One region of the Peribacillus sp. NPDC058002 genome, then DNA from elsewhere that is predicted to be linked to it. Evidence: riboswitches for the same ligand, from Rfam matches in the RefSeq annotation. Region 1 holds a riboswitch; each other region holds the start of a gene.

Region 1 (5,280 bases):
CACCGGTTGCTTTGGTTGGATGCGTAGGTTCGAGCATCCGAATCTTTTTGATATGATTGGTCATTCGTGAAAACTCCTTTAAGAATAGATTACTGGGTTATGATTGTCGTTAACTTGAACAGCTTTCGCAGGCATTGTCATATTCGGAAGAAGTCGAACGAACATAATATGTTGATTTCAATCCGCTTTCCCATGCCGTTAAATGGATATCCAATAGAACCTTCGCTTTGATTGTATTGTGTACATACAGATTAAAGCTGATTGCTTGGTCAATATGGCGTTGGCGGGCTGCATTTTGCCTGATGCTTTCCAGTTGGTCCAAATTAAATCGTGTCTTTTTATAATATTCATACGTATTTGGCGTCAAGCCTGGAGCGGTCACCTTGAATTTGAAGTTTTTCTTTTCTTCGTAAAATTCAATTTCATACAAAGGGTCGATTCCATCCGTGGAATTACCGATTTTAGCTGTCGAAGAATTCGGGGCAATGGCCATTAAATAGCCATTACGGGTCCCGTGTTCATGCACGTCTGCTTTTAAATCCATCCATTTTTGATCTGTATAGTCACGCAGTTCGAAATAGTCCCCTGTATGCCAATCAGATCCTTCAAAATATGGGTATGAACCTTTTTCCTTGGCCAATTCATTAGATGCCTTGATTGTTAAGTAAGCGATCTTTTCGTATAAAGCATCTGCATAGTGAACAGCCTCATCGGATTCCCAATAAATATTCTGTGTGGCAAGTAAATGATGCCATCCAAACGTTCCTAAACCAATTGCCCGGTAACGTTTGTTCGAGATGGATGCTTGTTTGACAGGAAGATTATTCACATCTATGACATTATCCAGCATGCGGATCTGAATGGGAATCAATCTTTCCAAAACATCGCTGCCCACAGCCCGGGGCAAGTTAATGGATGAAAGGTTGCAGACAACGAAATCGCCGCTTTTACGAACCACAACAACATCTCCATCTTCTGTTTCATATTCATCCGTGATTGTCGAAGGGCTTAAGTTTTGGGCAATCTCCGTGCAAAGGTTTGAACAATAAATCATACCTTTATGCTTATTGGGATTCTTCCGATTCACTTCATCGCGGTAGAACATATACGGTACGCCTTCTTCTAATTGAGAAATCATGATGCTTTTCATGATGTCCATCGCTTTGATTTTTTCAAAGCTATAGTTTGGAAGCGTGCCATTTTCTGCGGCCTCGACAGCAAGTGCATAATGATTCCTGAAGCTTCCTTCGCCTTTCTTCTCGTCATAAAGATCTTCAAGTGAAAACCCAAGGGTTTGCTTAACGGTATGCGGATCGAAAAGATACCATTCTTTTCTGTCGCGTACAGCTTCCATGAATAAATCGGGTATGCATACGCCTGTAAAAATATCATGGGCTTTTAATCTGTCATCCCCGTTTTGTGTCTTTAAATCGAGGAAGCTCATGATATCTTTATGCCAGGCATCCAAGTAAATCGCGATGGCACCTTTACGTTGCCCCAATTGATCGACACTTACAGCTGTCTGGTTGAATAGTCGAATCCAGGGAGTCGTGCCGGAACTGTTTCCAGAGAAACCCCGGATATCAGAACCAAGCGATCGTACCTTACCGACGTAAAGACCTACTCCGCCGCCAAATTTAGATACTTTTGCTGCATCGTAGTTTGATAGGTAGATTCCGTCAATGGAATCTTCAATTGCGTCGATAAAGCAGGAGCTTAACTGTCCATGTGTTTTACCTGAATTGGAGAGTGTAGGAGTCGCAACGGTCATATAAAGATTGGACATGGCCCAGTATGCTTCTTTAATGAGCTGCAGGCGGTGCTCCGTTTTTTCCAATCGCATGATTTCCATCGCGATGATCATGAAACGTTCTTGTGGCAGTTCGTAGACCTTGTCCTTTTGAGGGCGGGCCAGATAGCGGTCGTTCAATAAGTAGATGCCTATGTACGAGAATAATTTATCTTTTTCCGGGTCGATTACCGAACCCAATTCCTCAATTTCCGATTTCGTATATGAAGATAGCAGTTCTGATTTATAAATAGGATAACGCTGACCTTCTGAAAGCTGGGAGAGTTCCGCGATCAGCTCATAGAATGGGCCATAACTCATGCCTTCATAGCCTCGATTGGCTTGTGCATCCCTATACATTGTATTCAACAGTTCTGCTGCAGCAACGAACGTCCAATCCGGAGCATCGATATCCACACTTTCAAGAGCGAGCTGAATCAGTTTTTTTGATGCCTGTTCTTCAGTTGAGTCACTTTTGCGATCTAGCCATTTTGTAAAACGCTTTTTGAACTTTTCCATATCGAGATGGCCTTCGAATTCCTTTGATAACATCTCGAGCTGGATGGACTTCGCTTCTGTGTCATTTTCACTTATGGTAGAGTTATATGTTTGAGTCATTAATAATCCTCCTTGTTGACTTCCTTCTAAAATAAAAAAACCGCCCAATGAATTGAGCGGATCAAACGATAGAATAAAAGAGCCATGAAAAAATAGCCGTTAAACTATCGTTTCATCATCTCAATCCCCGAAGAATAAGAAACGTGAAAAATTCAAGGCAGGTCTCCTGACTCATGATCATCCTACTTTGAGTCCTTCCCGTATAGAGAGCTATACAGTGGGTTTCTCATTTCGTCACATTTACAGTTGCGGGGACAGTTCCGGGTTTACACCGGATTCCCTTTTCAGCCATCACTGGCACCTTGGATTATAAAAAATTCTATATATAGTTATTAGTAATGTTTATGTAATCAATATCTAGTATTTCTGCTTATATTATCGTAAGCCATATACGATGATAATTCAACTAATATATTTGAAAAAAACCAGCCCTTATCTATTGACAAAGTGAGGGCAGAGTGCGATGGAATGAAAGAATTTATTGGGGAATGGGTAATTCAAGCGCTGATTTTACGCGATTTTGTGTTAAAATAAATTGTCTAGTAAAGGTGGCTCTCCCTTATTGCGATGAGGGGATTCGCGGAAAAATATTTAAGAAAAAGGGGATAAAATCTTGGAAAAAGTATTAGTTTTTGGACATAAAAACCCGGATACAGACACAATCTGTTCAGCAATCGCTTATGCAGACCTGAAAAAGCAGTTAGGTATCAACGCTGAACCAGTTCGTCTGGGTGAAGTGAATGGTGAAACTCAATATGCATTGGACCAATTCAAATTCGAAGCTCCCCGCCTTGTGGAAAAAGTTGCAGGGGAAGCTGAAGGCGTAATCCTGGTCGATCATAACGAACGCCAGCAAAGTGCTGAAGATATTGACCAAGTCCGTGTGTTGGAAGTTATCGACCATCACCGTATCGCTAACTTTGAAACAAGCGATCCACTATATTACCGGGCGGAACCTGTTGGCTGTACGGCAACCATTTTAAATAAAATTTATAAAGAAAACGGCATCGAAGTCCCTAAAGCAATCGCAGGTCTTATGTTGTCTGCCATCATTTCCGATTCGTTATTGTTCAAATCTCCTACATGCACGGAGCAAGACATTGCAGCAGCAATGGAACTGGCTGCCATTGCGGGAGTCGACGCTGAAACATACGGCTTGGAAATGTTGAAAGCCGGAGCTGACTTGAGCGACAAAACGATTGCCCAGCTCATCACTCTTGATGCAAAGGAATTCTCCATGGGAATGGCTAAAGTGGAGATAGCACAGGTCAATGCTGTAGATCCGAACGAAGTCCTTGCTAAGCAAGCAGAATTGGAAGCGGCGATAGGAGCGGTCATCGCCGAGAAGGAATTGGACTTATTCCTATTTGTCGTAACGGATATCTTGACTAATGACTCTGCTGCCTTGGCGCTTGGTAAAGCAGCTTATGCAGTGGAAAAAGCATACGACGTTTCATTAAACAATAACATCGCCGTCTTAGAAGGCGTTGTATCTCGTAAAAAACAAATCGTGCCGATCTTAACGGACGTATTCAGCAAATAATACAGGAGAAGGGGTGCTCATTAAAAACATGGGCATCCTTTTTCTGCACATGCAAAAAGACTCAACCACCATTAATGGTGGTTGAGTCTTTTCTCTTAGTTCAAAGCTTCCTTTTCTTTTTCATAGGCAATGACAATCAGTTCTTTGTTGGCTTCCTCGCCAAGTCTGTTTTCAAAGCTTTTCAGTTCATTCAATAAATCCGGTGACAGATTTGCTGCTGTATAATCCTGCTCGGGTGTCATGCTTTTCGCCCCTTTCAAAAGGAAATAATTCATGTTATCTATTTTGTCGGTTTGAAAAGTTTCTATTCAACAAAACTTACTTCTTCAAGATATTTTACTTTCTGATGTGGCGAGTTTTTCAAGCAATAAAGAACTATCTTCATCGAGTCCTTGCACTTGGACAGGTATTCCCAGAAGCTGATATTTAAGGACAACCGTATCAACAGCACCGACTGCTGAAGCATCCCAGATTTTAGAATGGGAAAAGTCGATGACGATTGAATCGGCTTTTTCCTTGAAGTCGAACTTCGAAACAAAGTCCTGGACAGAAGCGAAAAATACTTGCCCGCGGATATGATAAATGGTTTTCTTAGCCTGGATATCTTCCGTTTTCACTACAGCCACTTTAGAAATTTTAGCCGAGAAGAAAATCATGCTCAAGAGCACTCCGGCAAATACCCCTTTTGATAAATCATGTGTATAAAGGACAATGAGGACCGTCACGATCATCACGGCTGCATCCGACTTTGGAGCTTTTGTGAGCCTCTTTAGGGAAGACCAGTCAAAGGTCCCGATTGAAACCATGATCATGACTGCGACAAGTGCAGCCATCGGGATTTTAATAAGGACATCATTCAATACCACGATTAATACCATAAGGAATGCGCCAGCTACAAATGTGGAGAGCCGGCCCCTTCCTCCTGATTTAATATTGATACCGGATTGGCCGATCATCGCACATCCCGCCATGCCGCCAAAGCATCCCGCAATGATATTCGAAATTCCCTGGCCTTTGGCTTCCTTATTTTTATTACTGTCCGTGTCAGTCATCTCATCGACTATTTGAGCTGTCAATAATGATTCAAGCAGCCCAACAAACGCAAGGGCTATGGAATAAGGGAAAATGATCGCCAAAGTTTCGAAGGTCAAAGGGATATCTGGAAGCATGAACATCGGTAGCGCTTCGGTCAATTGCCCCATATCCCCAACCGTCCGCACCGTAGCCCCCGTGGCAACTGCAACGATCGTCATGAATATGATGGCGACAAGTGGTGAAGGTATGACTTTCGTGATCAGCGGAAAAAGATAAATGATAGCTAAAGAAACGG
Region 2 (5,280 bases), on a different contig from region 1:
GGCTATCAAGATCCACATTTTCCGCCGCTTAACATTCACACCTAAGTGCTTTGCCCGGTCTTCCCCGAAAGTCATCGCATTCAATTCACTTGTATTCATGATCAAAATCAATGATCCAATGATAAAAAACGGCAAAATGATTGCAATGTAATTCCAACCTCGCATTGAAACGCTTCCCATCAGCCAGCCGATGATTTGTCTTAATTCGTCACCCGTCAGCGCAATCATCAATGAAATGAAGGCACTTAAAAATGAGCTGAAAATGATTCCCGTTAAAATGATCGTTTCCACTTTCATCGATCGATCCATTTTTTTTGCGAAAGTCAGTACGCAAAGCATCGTGAGCACTGAGCATAAGATGCTCAATGCCGGAAGAGTATATAAACCGATGAACGGCAGTGAAATATTCAAGAATATTGTCAATACGGCGCCTACCGATGCTCCTGATGAAATACCCAATGTGTAAGGATCAGCGAGCGGGTTCCGGAGCAGTCCCTGAAAAGCCGCACCCGCAATCGCAAGTGATGCCCCGACCAAACCCGCAAGCAATACACGCGGCAGGCGGATGTTCATCACGATATTCGTAAGCATCACATCCGGATCAGCAGAAATCGGCAAATGGAAAATCTCCTTGCCGATTATTTGTATAAGTACGGGAATCGGTACTGGCACCGAACCAAAGGAAATGCCTATCGTCATCGCGAATAACAAAATGAACAACGCAATCAAATAAGCAAACGCCCATTTAGTTGTCAAATTGGTTCGGATAGACTGATTTGGCAAGTTCCTCTACTCCCTCTATTAAACGTGGACCGGAACGGGTCACCAAGTCTGAATGGACATCAAAGACTTGGCCATTCTTAACGGCATTTACGTCTTGCCATCCCTTTCGGCCCGTCACTTCACTAACTGGATCTTTCGTATAATAACCATACGTTGTAATGATGACATCCGGATTTGCAGCAATCATCGACTCTTCATCAATTTTTGCCCATCCGTCCAATTCTGCAGCAGCATTATCCGCTGAAATAATGTTAAGCATCTCATTCATGAAAGTATTTTTTCCAGGTGTGTATATTTCCGGTGAAGGCGAAACTTCCACTAAAACGGTCTTCCTATCCTCTTCCATTACGGATTTGGCCTTTTCCTGGATATCCTTGAGCTTCGTTTTCATATCCGTAACGATTTCTTTTGCCTTATCCTGTTCCCCCGTTGCCTGTCCAATCATTTCAATAGACTTATAGACTTGGCCAAAGCTTTGTGCATCATTGACTACGAGGACATCTATACCAGCATCCTTAAGCTGCTGTAAACCCTCATTCGAATTATGGGCACTTGATGCATGCGCAAGAACAAGATCAGGCTTCATGGAGACAATCAGCTCCGTGTTCATTTCCATTCCGCCAACTTTTTCAATTTCTTTCGTTTCTTCCGGGTAATTATCATTGTCGGAAACACCAACGACCTTTTTTCCCAATCCAAGTGCAAAGACCACTTCCGTATTACTTGGTATCAACGAAACGATTTTCTTCGGTTTTTGTTCTATCGTCACTTTTTCCCCAGTTGCATCTTTAATCGTAATCGGAAAAGCTTCGTGTTGAGCATGATTCGTTTGCTGCTTTTCTTTTCCTTCATCAGCAGCGTCACTGCAGCCAACCATCAATCCTGCAGTAAGCAACATCAACAGTATCAGACCAAAAATTTTCTTCATTTTCATTCCCCACAATCTTTTCATTTAATTTCTTCCCACCTGTAATTAAGAAAACGCATTGTTGGAAGATGCCCCCAAAACAAAAAGCACCTCCCGTTAAACGGAAGGTGCTTGCATGGCAACAATATCATTACGGACTCTTTCTCAGGGTCTGCCACACACCTTCCCATCCGCGTAGGTTACAGGTGTACGAATTCTGGCAGGTCTCCTGGCTCATGGTCATCGTCAACGGCACCTTCCCATATCTCATACAGTGGTACACAGCCGTCAGCTCCCATTTACAGTGGCGGGACCGCGTTGGCATTTCACCAACTTCCCTTTTAAGTCATTAAGACACCAAATCGTTCTTATGTATATAATTTTCACTGCCTTCATTATACACCATGTAAGAATCGATTATTATATGATTTTTCTGAACAAGTTCGAAATGACCCGTCCACCTTCAATGATTTGAAGAATTTTCAATCAGTGACGCAAACCCATCGACTGATAACCCGGGTGAAATCCGAACTCGATGCAGGGCATGCATCCCTTGGTCCCTTGAAGCTCCCCCAGGTTCGGTGGTGACTGCCATCTTGTATCCCGCTTCTTCTGACAGCGCTAGACTCTCTTCATTATACCGGCCAACCGGATAGGAAAGCACTGTCGTGTCCTGGTCGAGCTTACGGTCGAATAGCTCTTTCGACTGAACCATTTCCGCTTCTTGCTGTACTGCCGTCATGCGGTTCAGCTCCAAATGGTTGATGGTATGGCTTTCGATCGAAATCCCATTCCTGCTCATCACCAACATTTGATCTTCAGTCAGGTGATGACCTTTATCAATGGACTTACCGATCATGAAGACAGTTGCTTTCATATCATTTTCTTTTAATATCGGAAAAGCCTCCGTGTAGTTATCTGTATAGCCATCATCAAAAGTAAGCCAGACACACTTCTCACTCGGCATCCGATTCTCGGTTAAAACGAGGTATGCTTCTTCAGGGGATAATGTATAGTAACCATTCTCCCGAAGCCAAGCCATCTGTGCTCGGAATTCCTCAATTGGAACCCGAAGTCCATTCCCTTCAGAAATGCTGTGATACATCAAGATTGGAAGCCTGACCGCGGACTTGGCCATTATCCAGTCTCCCGTATCGATCTGGCCATCCAAATCCTGACCAGTCTCAGTCCCATTCTCGGCCGCTTCGACCATTTCAATGTCATCTTCCGCAATCGGTGCAGCCGTTTTTATGCCTATACCCTCTACAATCCCTTGTGAACATCCAGGTAAAATTAAAATTCCCAGCAATGCCACCATCCATAAAACTCTATATCTTTTCACTATCATTCCCCTAATTTTTTCTAGTATAATAGTATCAGAATACTATTCGATAATAAAGTATTCCATTTAAAGAATTAATAGGAAAACAAAAGTGCATAGTGCCCTGCTGAGCATTTATGAAGATTTTTTTCATAAGTATGTGCTATAAGCTTGAAAAGTTTGCCTATAAGAAATATAATAAATAAGTCGTCGACTTAAATATATGTCCCAGTAGCTCAGCAGGATAGAGCGACAGCCTCCTAAGCTGTAGGTCGTAGGTTCGATTCCTATCTGGGACGCTAATTTGAAAAACCCTGTTACAATGCAGTTCTTCCGCATCGTAACAGGGTTTTTTTCTGTAATTTATGTGGCGGTCAGACAAAGTTAACCACTACTTCATCAATCCCTATAGATATAAAAAAATCCAAGCCCTGTAAAACACAGAACTCAGATATTTATTATATTTAGACTTCAAACAAATTCCAATTAGCTATACTTACTTTTCAATTAAACCTATCTCATTGATTTTTTCTTCAAAAACAGGTCCGAAACTTTCAGAATAAGTATTCGTTAAATGTCTATTGTCACGGTAAATTATAACATTACCTATAATGGGCTGGAATTTACCGTTTACCTTGAAGTAATCTGTTAAGTCAATTTTATGCAAGGATTTATTCTCTTTTTCAAATTGTCTCCAAAAGCTTTCGTCTTTCTGATTATCTGCTGAATTCATTTTTTTTGTAGTTTCTTCTAGTCCATCTGTTTCTAATGATTCCAGTACGTTAAAACTATATCTTGGATCATCACGAATCGCTAACACTTCAATACCATATTCATCTTTAACATACTGCAGCTGATCGACCATTTGTTGTTGTATTTTATTATTAGGCGAATCAGAAGCTGTGGCGTGAGAAATGACAAGATCTACATCTGCATCCTTTAGATAATCGAGAACATTATTGACCCAGATACCTTTCAAATCATCATCCGCATAACCTGTTGAAAAACGTGTACCTGAACGAGTCATATTCAATACACGATAATTATCATCTTTTGTTGCTTCTAAAATGGCACCTAACCAATGCTCTGAATGGGAACTGCCGATCAGGGCAATTGTAGCATCGTAATTTTCAGTTTTGCCATATTCCCCAATTTTCAAGTCACTTTCCTTTAACCCTTGGTTACTGCCGTCCAAATGCGCTTTTGGTAAATCATCAAAGACTTTAGAATATGACGGAATTGGTTCTTGATCAGGTATATCGTCAGGGTTTTTTACAGCTAACGCTCCTGGATAATTTTTATCGTTTATATTATTTTCCAACCTATTTTTATCTATATATACTCCAATTAAAAGAGATGCAATCAAGAGTACATTCACACTGCCCATTAACCCTATTCTCTTGAATGAGAATTTATTGTCCTTTGAGCTTCGGATTGGTTCTTCTATAAATCGAGTCATTAAAAACGAAAGGGCAATTGATGAAATGATAATAAGAGTTCCAACGATGAATCCTGGAGTTTCCTGGACATTATAACGGTAGAACTCCAATAATACCCAATGCCACAAATAGATTCCAAAGGCTATTCCACCTAGCTTCACCATTACCGGGGAACCTAAAAAGCGTTTGACACCATATTTCGTATCGCGTGTACCAGACAAAACAATGAATAATGCGCAGGTCATTGGCCATAAGGCAATATACCCTGGAAACATTTCAGATACATTAAAGACTATTCCAGTTAAAATTAATCCGATTAATCCGAGCCAGCCTATCACTGTAGCAATATATTTATTTACCTTGATTAATGATAAATTGATACAGAGCAAACTGCCTAAAGCAAATTCCCACACACGTGTCATCGTAATGAAATAAGCCCATGGCTGATTGACAGAGGTTAAATATATGGAATATATAAAAGAAGAAACAAATAATATGACTAAAATAGTATTGATTAATGTTTTAACTTTAGTTAATTTATATTTTTTTATTAAAAATAAAATTAAAGTGAATACCAAAAACCAGATGATATAAAATTGTCCTTGTATGGACAAAGCCCAAAAGTGTTCAACAGGCGTTTTCATTTGGCTGGAATCTAAATAATCCGTGCTCGAAAATGCCAATTGCCAGTTTTGGTAGAAAAACATGGAGGCAAATACTTCATGTATAGTTTTATCTAAAATTGATTTAGGTAATAAAAACCAACTTAAAACGAGAACAATTGCAAGAATAAAAAATACAGAAGGAAGTAATCTTTTCATTAACTTTGT
Region 3 (5,280 bases), on a different contig from region 1:
CAGAAAGGAGGTCTCCTTAAAATGTACTGATCGGTGGGGCGTGGCTTCATTGCCTTGATGATCGGTGCAGAAAATTATGAAAAGGTGGACCATTTATTGGAGTTTGCCTGCCGTTTTTTTATGGCTTTTGGACGTTGATTTCCGCTCAAGAAACTCGCTTTCCGCGGGTGGTCAGGGAGCCTCCTCGGCTTGCGCCTGCTGGGTCTCACTAGACCCGCATTTCTAAGCAGGAGTCCCGTACCTTTCTCTTCAATCGACTTTGTTATAACAATTAGATAGTAACCATACCTGAGGACTGGCGGGCATATGTGTCAGATGCATATCATCTGCGCAGTCATCATGGTGTAAAAAATAGATATCCGAAATACAAAAAACGATTTGGCATGTATTCGCAGATGCAAATGAAAAGTAAGGTATTCGTTGGACTACATTAAGGGGACTCAAAAATAGTCGATACAGACGATGCTCATTTCGCTTTTAATAATTAAAAGAAGATGGCCAATAGGGCATGGCTTAACATAGTCGATCGTAGAGCCTATTTCTCTTAAACCTGGCCAAAATTGTGTTTCAAAAAGGGGTTCGGAATTTTTTAATTCCGAACCCCTTTTGTCTACAAACTTAGATGCGCCGATTAATTGGCGTATCCTCCTATCGTGTTATTTGAACAAGTCAGGATAAACAGTCTTTGCTGCGAGTTCAACAGCTTCCCCGACCCTTGGTCCAGGACGTGACATGATATTTTCATCAAGTAAATGGACATCATCGTTCTTCACCGCATCGATATCTTCCCAGCCCTTACGCGATTTAATTTCACCAACAGCATCATCTGCATACGTGGCGGTGGTGATGATGGATTCAGGGTTCCTTTTGACGATTTCTTCATCAGATACTTTAACCCAGCCTTTTTGGTCATCAAAGATGTTTTTTATGCCGGCAGTGTCCATGATTTCATTTTGGAAGGTCTCCGATCCTGTTGTATAGATTTCCGGAGCAGGGCTAATCTCAAAGTATGTTTGCTCCTTTTCATCTAAGGTTTTCACTTTTTCTTCGACATTTGTAATTTGGGATTTGATATCTTTCACTAATTCATTCCCTTTTTCGGCGACACCCATCACTTTAGCAATCTGCCCGATATCACCATATACATCATCGAAATTTGCCGCAGATTTAATGATGAATACAGGGATACCGGCATCTTCAAGTGGTTTCAGTGCCGTTTCATCCCCAATGGTATAAGCAATGATGGCATCAGGTTTCAAGGCAATGATTTTTTCTGCATTAATGTTAACGGAGTCTGAAACATGTTCGATATCCTTCGCTTCCTCTGGATAATTATCGAAGTCTGTCACGCCAACGACTTTATCACCCTGTTCAAGGGCAAATAAGATTTCCGTATTGCTTGGCTGAAGTGAAACGACCTTTTCCGGGATTTTCTCGAATTTTATTTTCTTACCAGTATCATCCGTAACGGTATAATCCTTGATTTCTTCGACCTTTTTACTATCTTTATTATCCTTTGAGGATTGATCATTGTTCACTCCGCATCCGGTGAGGAATAGCGTAAGCATCAGCATGGAAATCCAACTGAATCGTAGGGTTCTCTTCATTATTTATTCCTCCGTTTTCTTTTTCATTGGTTTGGTTGGGTATGATTTACTTATAAAAGGAATCTCCTCGATCCCCTGTTGCTTATTGACGTAGACTGCCATCACGAATAATACATTTGCAAGCAAGTGAGCGTAATCAAAAAGAATTCCTGGAATTTTCTTTTCTAGACTTACCTTGTGTAAAGCTCGCACGGACTTTTTGGCCTCACTGCGGCAAGTATGCAAAGTACATGCAGCGGTTGATCCTTGTGGAAGGACGAATGTTTCGATTCGATCCCTCACTTCAGCGACATACCGGTCGTAGATTGCACTTAAACGGTCGAGATCATCGCCGGTAATGGCTAAATTCCCACGGACTGAGCCGTTTAAATGGTAAACCATGGGCAATAATTCCATTAAGTCACGGTATACATCGGGGACGTCCTCAGTAAGCGAGGCGGCCAAGCCGATCTGTGTCGTCAATGAGTCTGTGCGGATTTCAAAATCGACGGTCGATACGGACTCACGCATGTATGGGTAGCATAAAAAACGAAAGTCTTTCTTTGCCATAAATCTTCCTCCTTTTACGTATTGGGTGAATGACCTCCGTATTGCTTTTCCCAGCAAGACAAATAGCCGACCAAGAGTTTTGGTCGGCTTCGGGCATCTATGTATCTGTAGTAGAAAAAGATGGGAGGGCCGTACAATCTCCTATCTTCCGAAGAGCATAATACGATGAAAAAAGGCAGGTCTCCTGGCTCGTGCGTCATTTTACTCTAAGAACCTTCCCATTTGGGTTAAATGGCCGGTAATCGGCGAGCGATTACAACCTCAAATAGTGGTAAACATCTTATTTCATTAGCACTTACAGTTGCGGAAACAGCTTCGGTTTTAAACCGAATTCCCTATTAAGCTGACAATGCAGCACCTTTTTCTGCAAGATTCATATTCACTTAGCAACAGTTTACCATACCTTTTTTCAATAGACTGCATTAATATTTTTGGACAAATTCGTTTATGGTTTACCGAATATCTAGTAAACTTACAATGTAAGGTTTAATTGGAGCTTAATGTAAAATTTTGATATAGAAAAAGGTATGAAATCATGGTGATACTGTGAATCCCGGGAGGTAGAGAATGATTTATAAGCAGGTCAATCAAAAACTGGAAATGGTTCTGGGGAACATCGAAAAGGTGATTATCGGAAAACGGGATATAGCAGAACTAAGTATCGTGGCACTCCTTTCCGGTGGACATGTTTTATTGGAGGATGTTCCGGGCGTAGGGAAGACAGTCATGGTAAGGGCACTGGCAAAATCTATAGGTGCAAGCTTTAAGAGAATTCAATTCACACCTGATTTACTTCCTTCTGATGTTACTGGTGTTTCGATCTTCAATCCTAAGGAACAAGAATTCATTTTTAGGCCAGGTCCGATAATGGGACATATTATTTTAGCCGATGAAATTAACCGGACCTCGCCGAAAACTCAGTCTGCATTACTTGAAGCCATGGAAGAGGCAAGTGTGACGATTGATGGTGTCACAAGGAGATTGGAGAAGCCGTTCTTCGTAATGGCGACACAAAATCCGATCGAATACGAGGGGACGTATCCGCTTCCGGAGGCTCAATTGGATAGATTCCTATTAAAAATGAAAATGGGCTATCCGGGTGTGGAAGAAGAGATAGAGGTTCTTAATAGAGCTCAATACACGGTACCGCTTGATGAGCTGGAAGCCGTCATCACCTTGGATGAATTGATAGAATTACAGGCTGAGGTAAAAGCTGTGATAGTGGATGACACAATAAAACGATATATTGTTGAATTGGCGAATCGAACACGTACGCATGAAGGGGTCTATTTAGGTGTAAGCCCGCGTGGATCGATAGCCTTGATGAAGGCAGCCCAGGCTTACGCGCGGGTCCAGGGCAGGGACTATGTTCTGCCGGACGATGTTCAATATTTGGTGCCATTCGTATTTTCCCACCGGCTTATTTTGAAACCTGAAGCGAAGTATGAGGGCTTCGATGCTGGAATGGTGATACATGAAGTTGTGGCGACAACACAGGTGCCTGTAAAGCGGGCTATGACCTAATGCGCAAATTCATCAACATTTTAAGGGGAAATATGAGTGTGGTCGGACTTGTATTACTCTTGACGGTTTCCTTTTGCTATGCAATGTTTCAAGGTGGTTTTGTCAGTTGGTTCATTTTTTATTCATTTTTGCCGTTTTCTGTGTACGCTTTGATTCTGCTGTTTTATCCGCTGCATGATTTGATCGTTGAGAGAAAGATCAATAAAAGGGAATGCCAGGCCGGCGAATCTGTTGAAATAGCATTGACGTTTACCCGTAAAAACCGGCTGCCCCTACTATTTATGGTGGTAGAGGAGGAATTGCCTCAGCGTCTGGAAGATAGGGGATTTCAAAGGAAAATCATTATCTTTCCGGGATTCAGGCGTACCTTCTGCATGTCATATACCTTGGAAGACATGGAGCGTGGAGAGCATTCGTTTCAATCGATCCGCTTTTGGGTTGGGGATTTTTTCGGGTTAGTCGAAAAGGAAGCGATATATAGTTCACCTCTGAAAATAACTGTTTTTCCTCGTTATCATGAGCTTGCCTACAGTGATCTTGATCGAGTGTTCAATCAGGGGGCAGTGGTTTCAACAAAGAAAACACAACGGGAACATTCAGTGGTATCCGGAGTAAGGGAATATCATCCAGGCGATCAGTTGTCATGGATTAATTGGAAGGCGACGGCCAGAACGAGTGAAATCATGACGAAGGAATTCGAAGTGCAGAAAAACCGGGATGTATTCATCATGCTTGATGAAAAGCCGTCGGATTTATTCGAAGAATCCATTGTGATGGCTGCTTCCGTTGCTCACGCCATGTTAAAGAAAGGCATGGAAATTGGGTATGTGAGTATGGGGTCGAGGATGATCATACCGGCAGCAGCGGGCAATTACCAGAAACGAAGGATTTTTTACAGACTTGTTAAAGAAGAGCCGAGTGCAGTAAACGCATTGAATGAAAATGTCAGGAAGGGAATTCTTCCGGCAAACGCTGCTGTGATATTCATCGTTTCAGACTTAACTTTAGAAAAGGTGGACATATTGAGTGCTTTCCAACCTAATCAGGGATTAATGTTATGTGTTAAGAAACAGGCAAATCTTACTGATGAGGAAAGGTTGTCAAGTTCTGCAGCTGTTTCGAGGGGGATGAAGGTTAGCTTTTTTGAACAGGGCCAACTAAAGTTTGATAGATCAGAGGTGATGGCAAAGTGAATGTCACCACCGAAAAGTTGGAAAGGTTCATGCATGTCTTGATGTATGTATTTGGTCTGTTGTTGATTACTGAATGGTTAAGGCCTGTCGATAAACTCACCGATACAGGTAATATCATCATTTTTATTTTATTTTTGCTCTATTCCCTGCTGCTGCATTATTTCCGCCTACATTGGTCAATCCGAGTTATTCTCAATAGTGCTTATATAATGATTTCATTACAGTTCCTCCATTCAATAGACGCTTTATTTCAATTGTCATGGCTGAAAGGGTTTCTAGCGGATTTTAAGGGCAATCTTGGTTTTATATATGATGGGAATTGGGAGTTGATCACAAATCCATTTCGAACGATGTTATTTTTTGTCCTTCTTTGGCTTGTAACATACTTGATCCATTACTGGGTGATG

The links. A riboswitch is a leader RNA that binds a small molecule or an ion and turns the genes downstream of it on or off. The one in region 1 is predicted to bind cobalamin.
Region 2: linked by a shared signal. The riboswitch ahead of ACFVSH_RS04295 (ABC transporter substrate-binding protein) and the one ahead of ACFVSH_RS10955 (ribonucleoside-diphosphate reductase subunit alpha) in region 1 are both predicted to bind cobalamin.
Region 3: linked by a shared signal. The riboswitch ahead of ACFVSH_RS11740 (hypothetical protein) and the one ahead of ACFVSH_RS10955 (ribonucleoside-diphosphate reductase subunit alpha) in region 1 are both predicted to bind cobalamin.

Annotation. Positions count from the first base shown of each region.
Region 1 is NZ_JBHVQU010000045.1:6,871-12,150, forward strand. Features, by position in the region: gene ACFVSH_RS10950 (ribonucleotide-diphosphate reductase subunit beta) at 1-64, opposite strand, end outside; gene ACFVSH_RS10955 (ribonucleoside-diphosphate reductase subunit alpha) at 110-2,407, opposite strand; cobalamin riboswitch at 2,547-2,727, opposite strand; gene ACFVSH_RS10960 (manganese-dependent inorganic pyrophosphatase) at 3,021-3,950, shown strand; gene ACFVSH_RS10965 (hypothetical protein) at 4,046-4,192, opposite strand; gene ACFVSH_RS10970 (SulP family inorganic anion transporter) at 4,277-5,280, opposite strand, start outside.
Region 2 is NZ_JBHVQU010000011.1:34,178-39,457, forward strand. Features, by position in the region: gene ACFVSH_RS04290 (FecCD family ABC transporter permease) at 1-783, opposite strand, end outside; gene ACFVSH_RS04295 (ABC transporter substrate-binding protein) at 746-1,711, opposite strand; cobalamin riboswitch at 1,893-2,065, opposite strand; gene ACFVSH_RS04300 (polysaccharide deacetylase family protein) at 2,154-3,008, opposite strand; tRNA gene ACFVSH_RS04305 (tRNA-Arg) at 3,237-3,310, shown strand; gene ACFVSH_RS04310 (acyltransferase family protein) at 3,508-5,280, opposite strand, start outside.
Region 3 is NZ_JBHVQU010000051.1:12,617-17,896, forward strand. Features, by position in the region: gene ACFVSH_RS11735 (ABC transporter substrate-binding protein) at 657-1,607, opposite strand; gene ACFVSH_RS11740 (hypothetical protein) at 1,611-2,156, opposite strand; cobalamin riboswitch at 2,314-2,533, opposite strand; gene ACFVSH_RS11745 (AAA family ATPase) at 2,724-3,680, shown strand; gene ACFVSH_RS11750 (DUF58 domain-containing protein) at 3,680-4,873, shown strand; gene ACFVSH_RS11755 (DUF4129 domain-containing transglutaminase family protein) at 4,870-5,280, shown strand, end outside.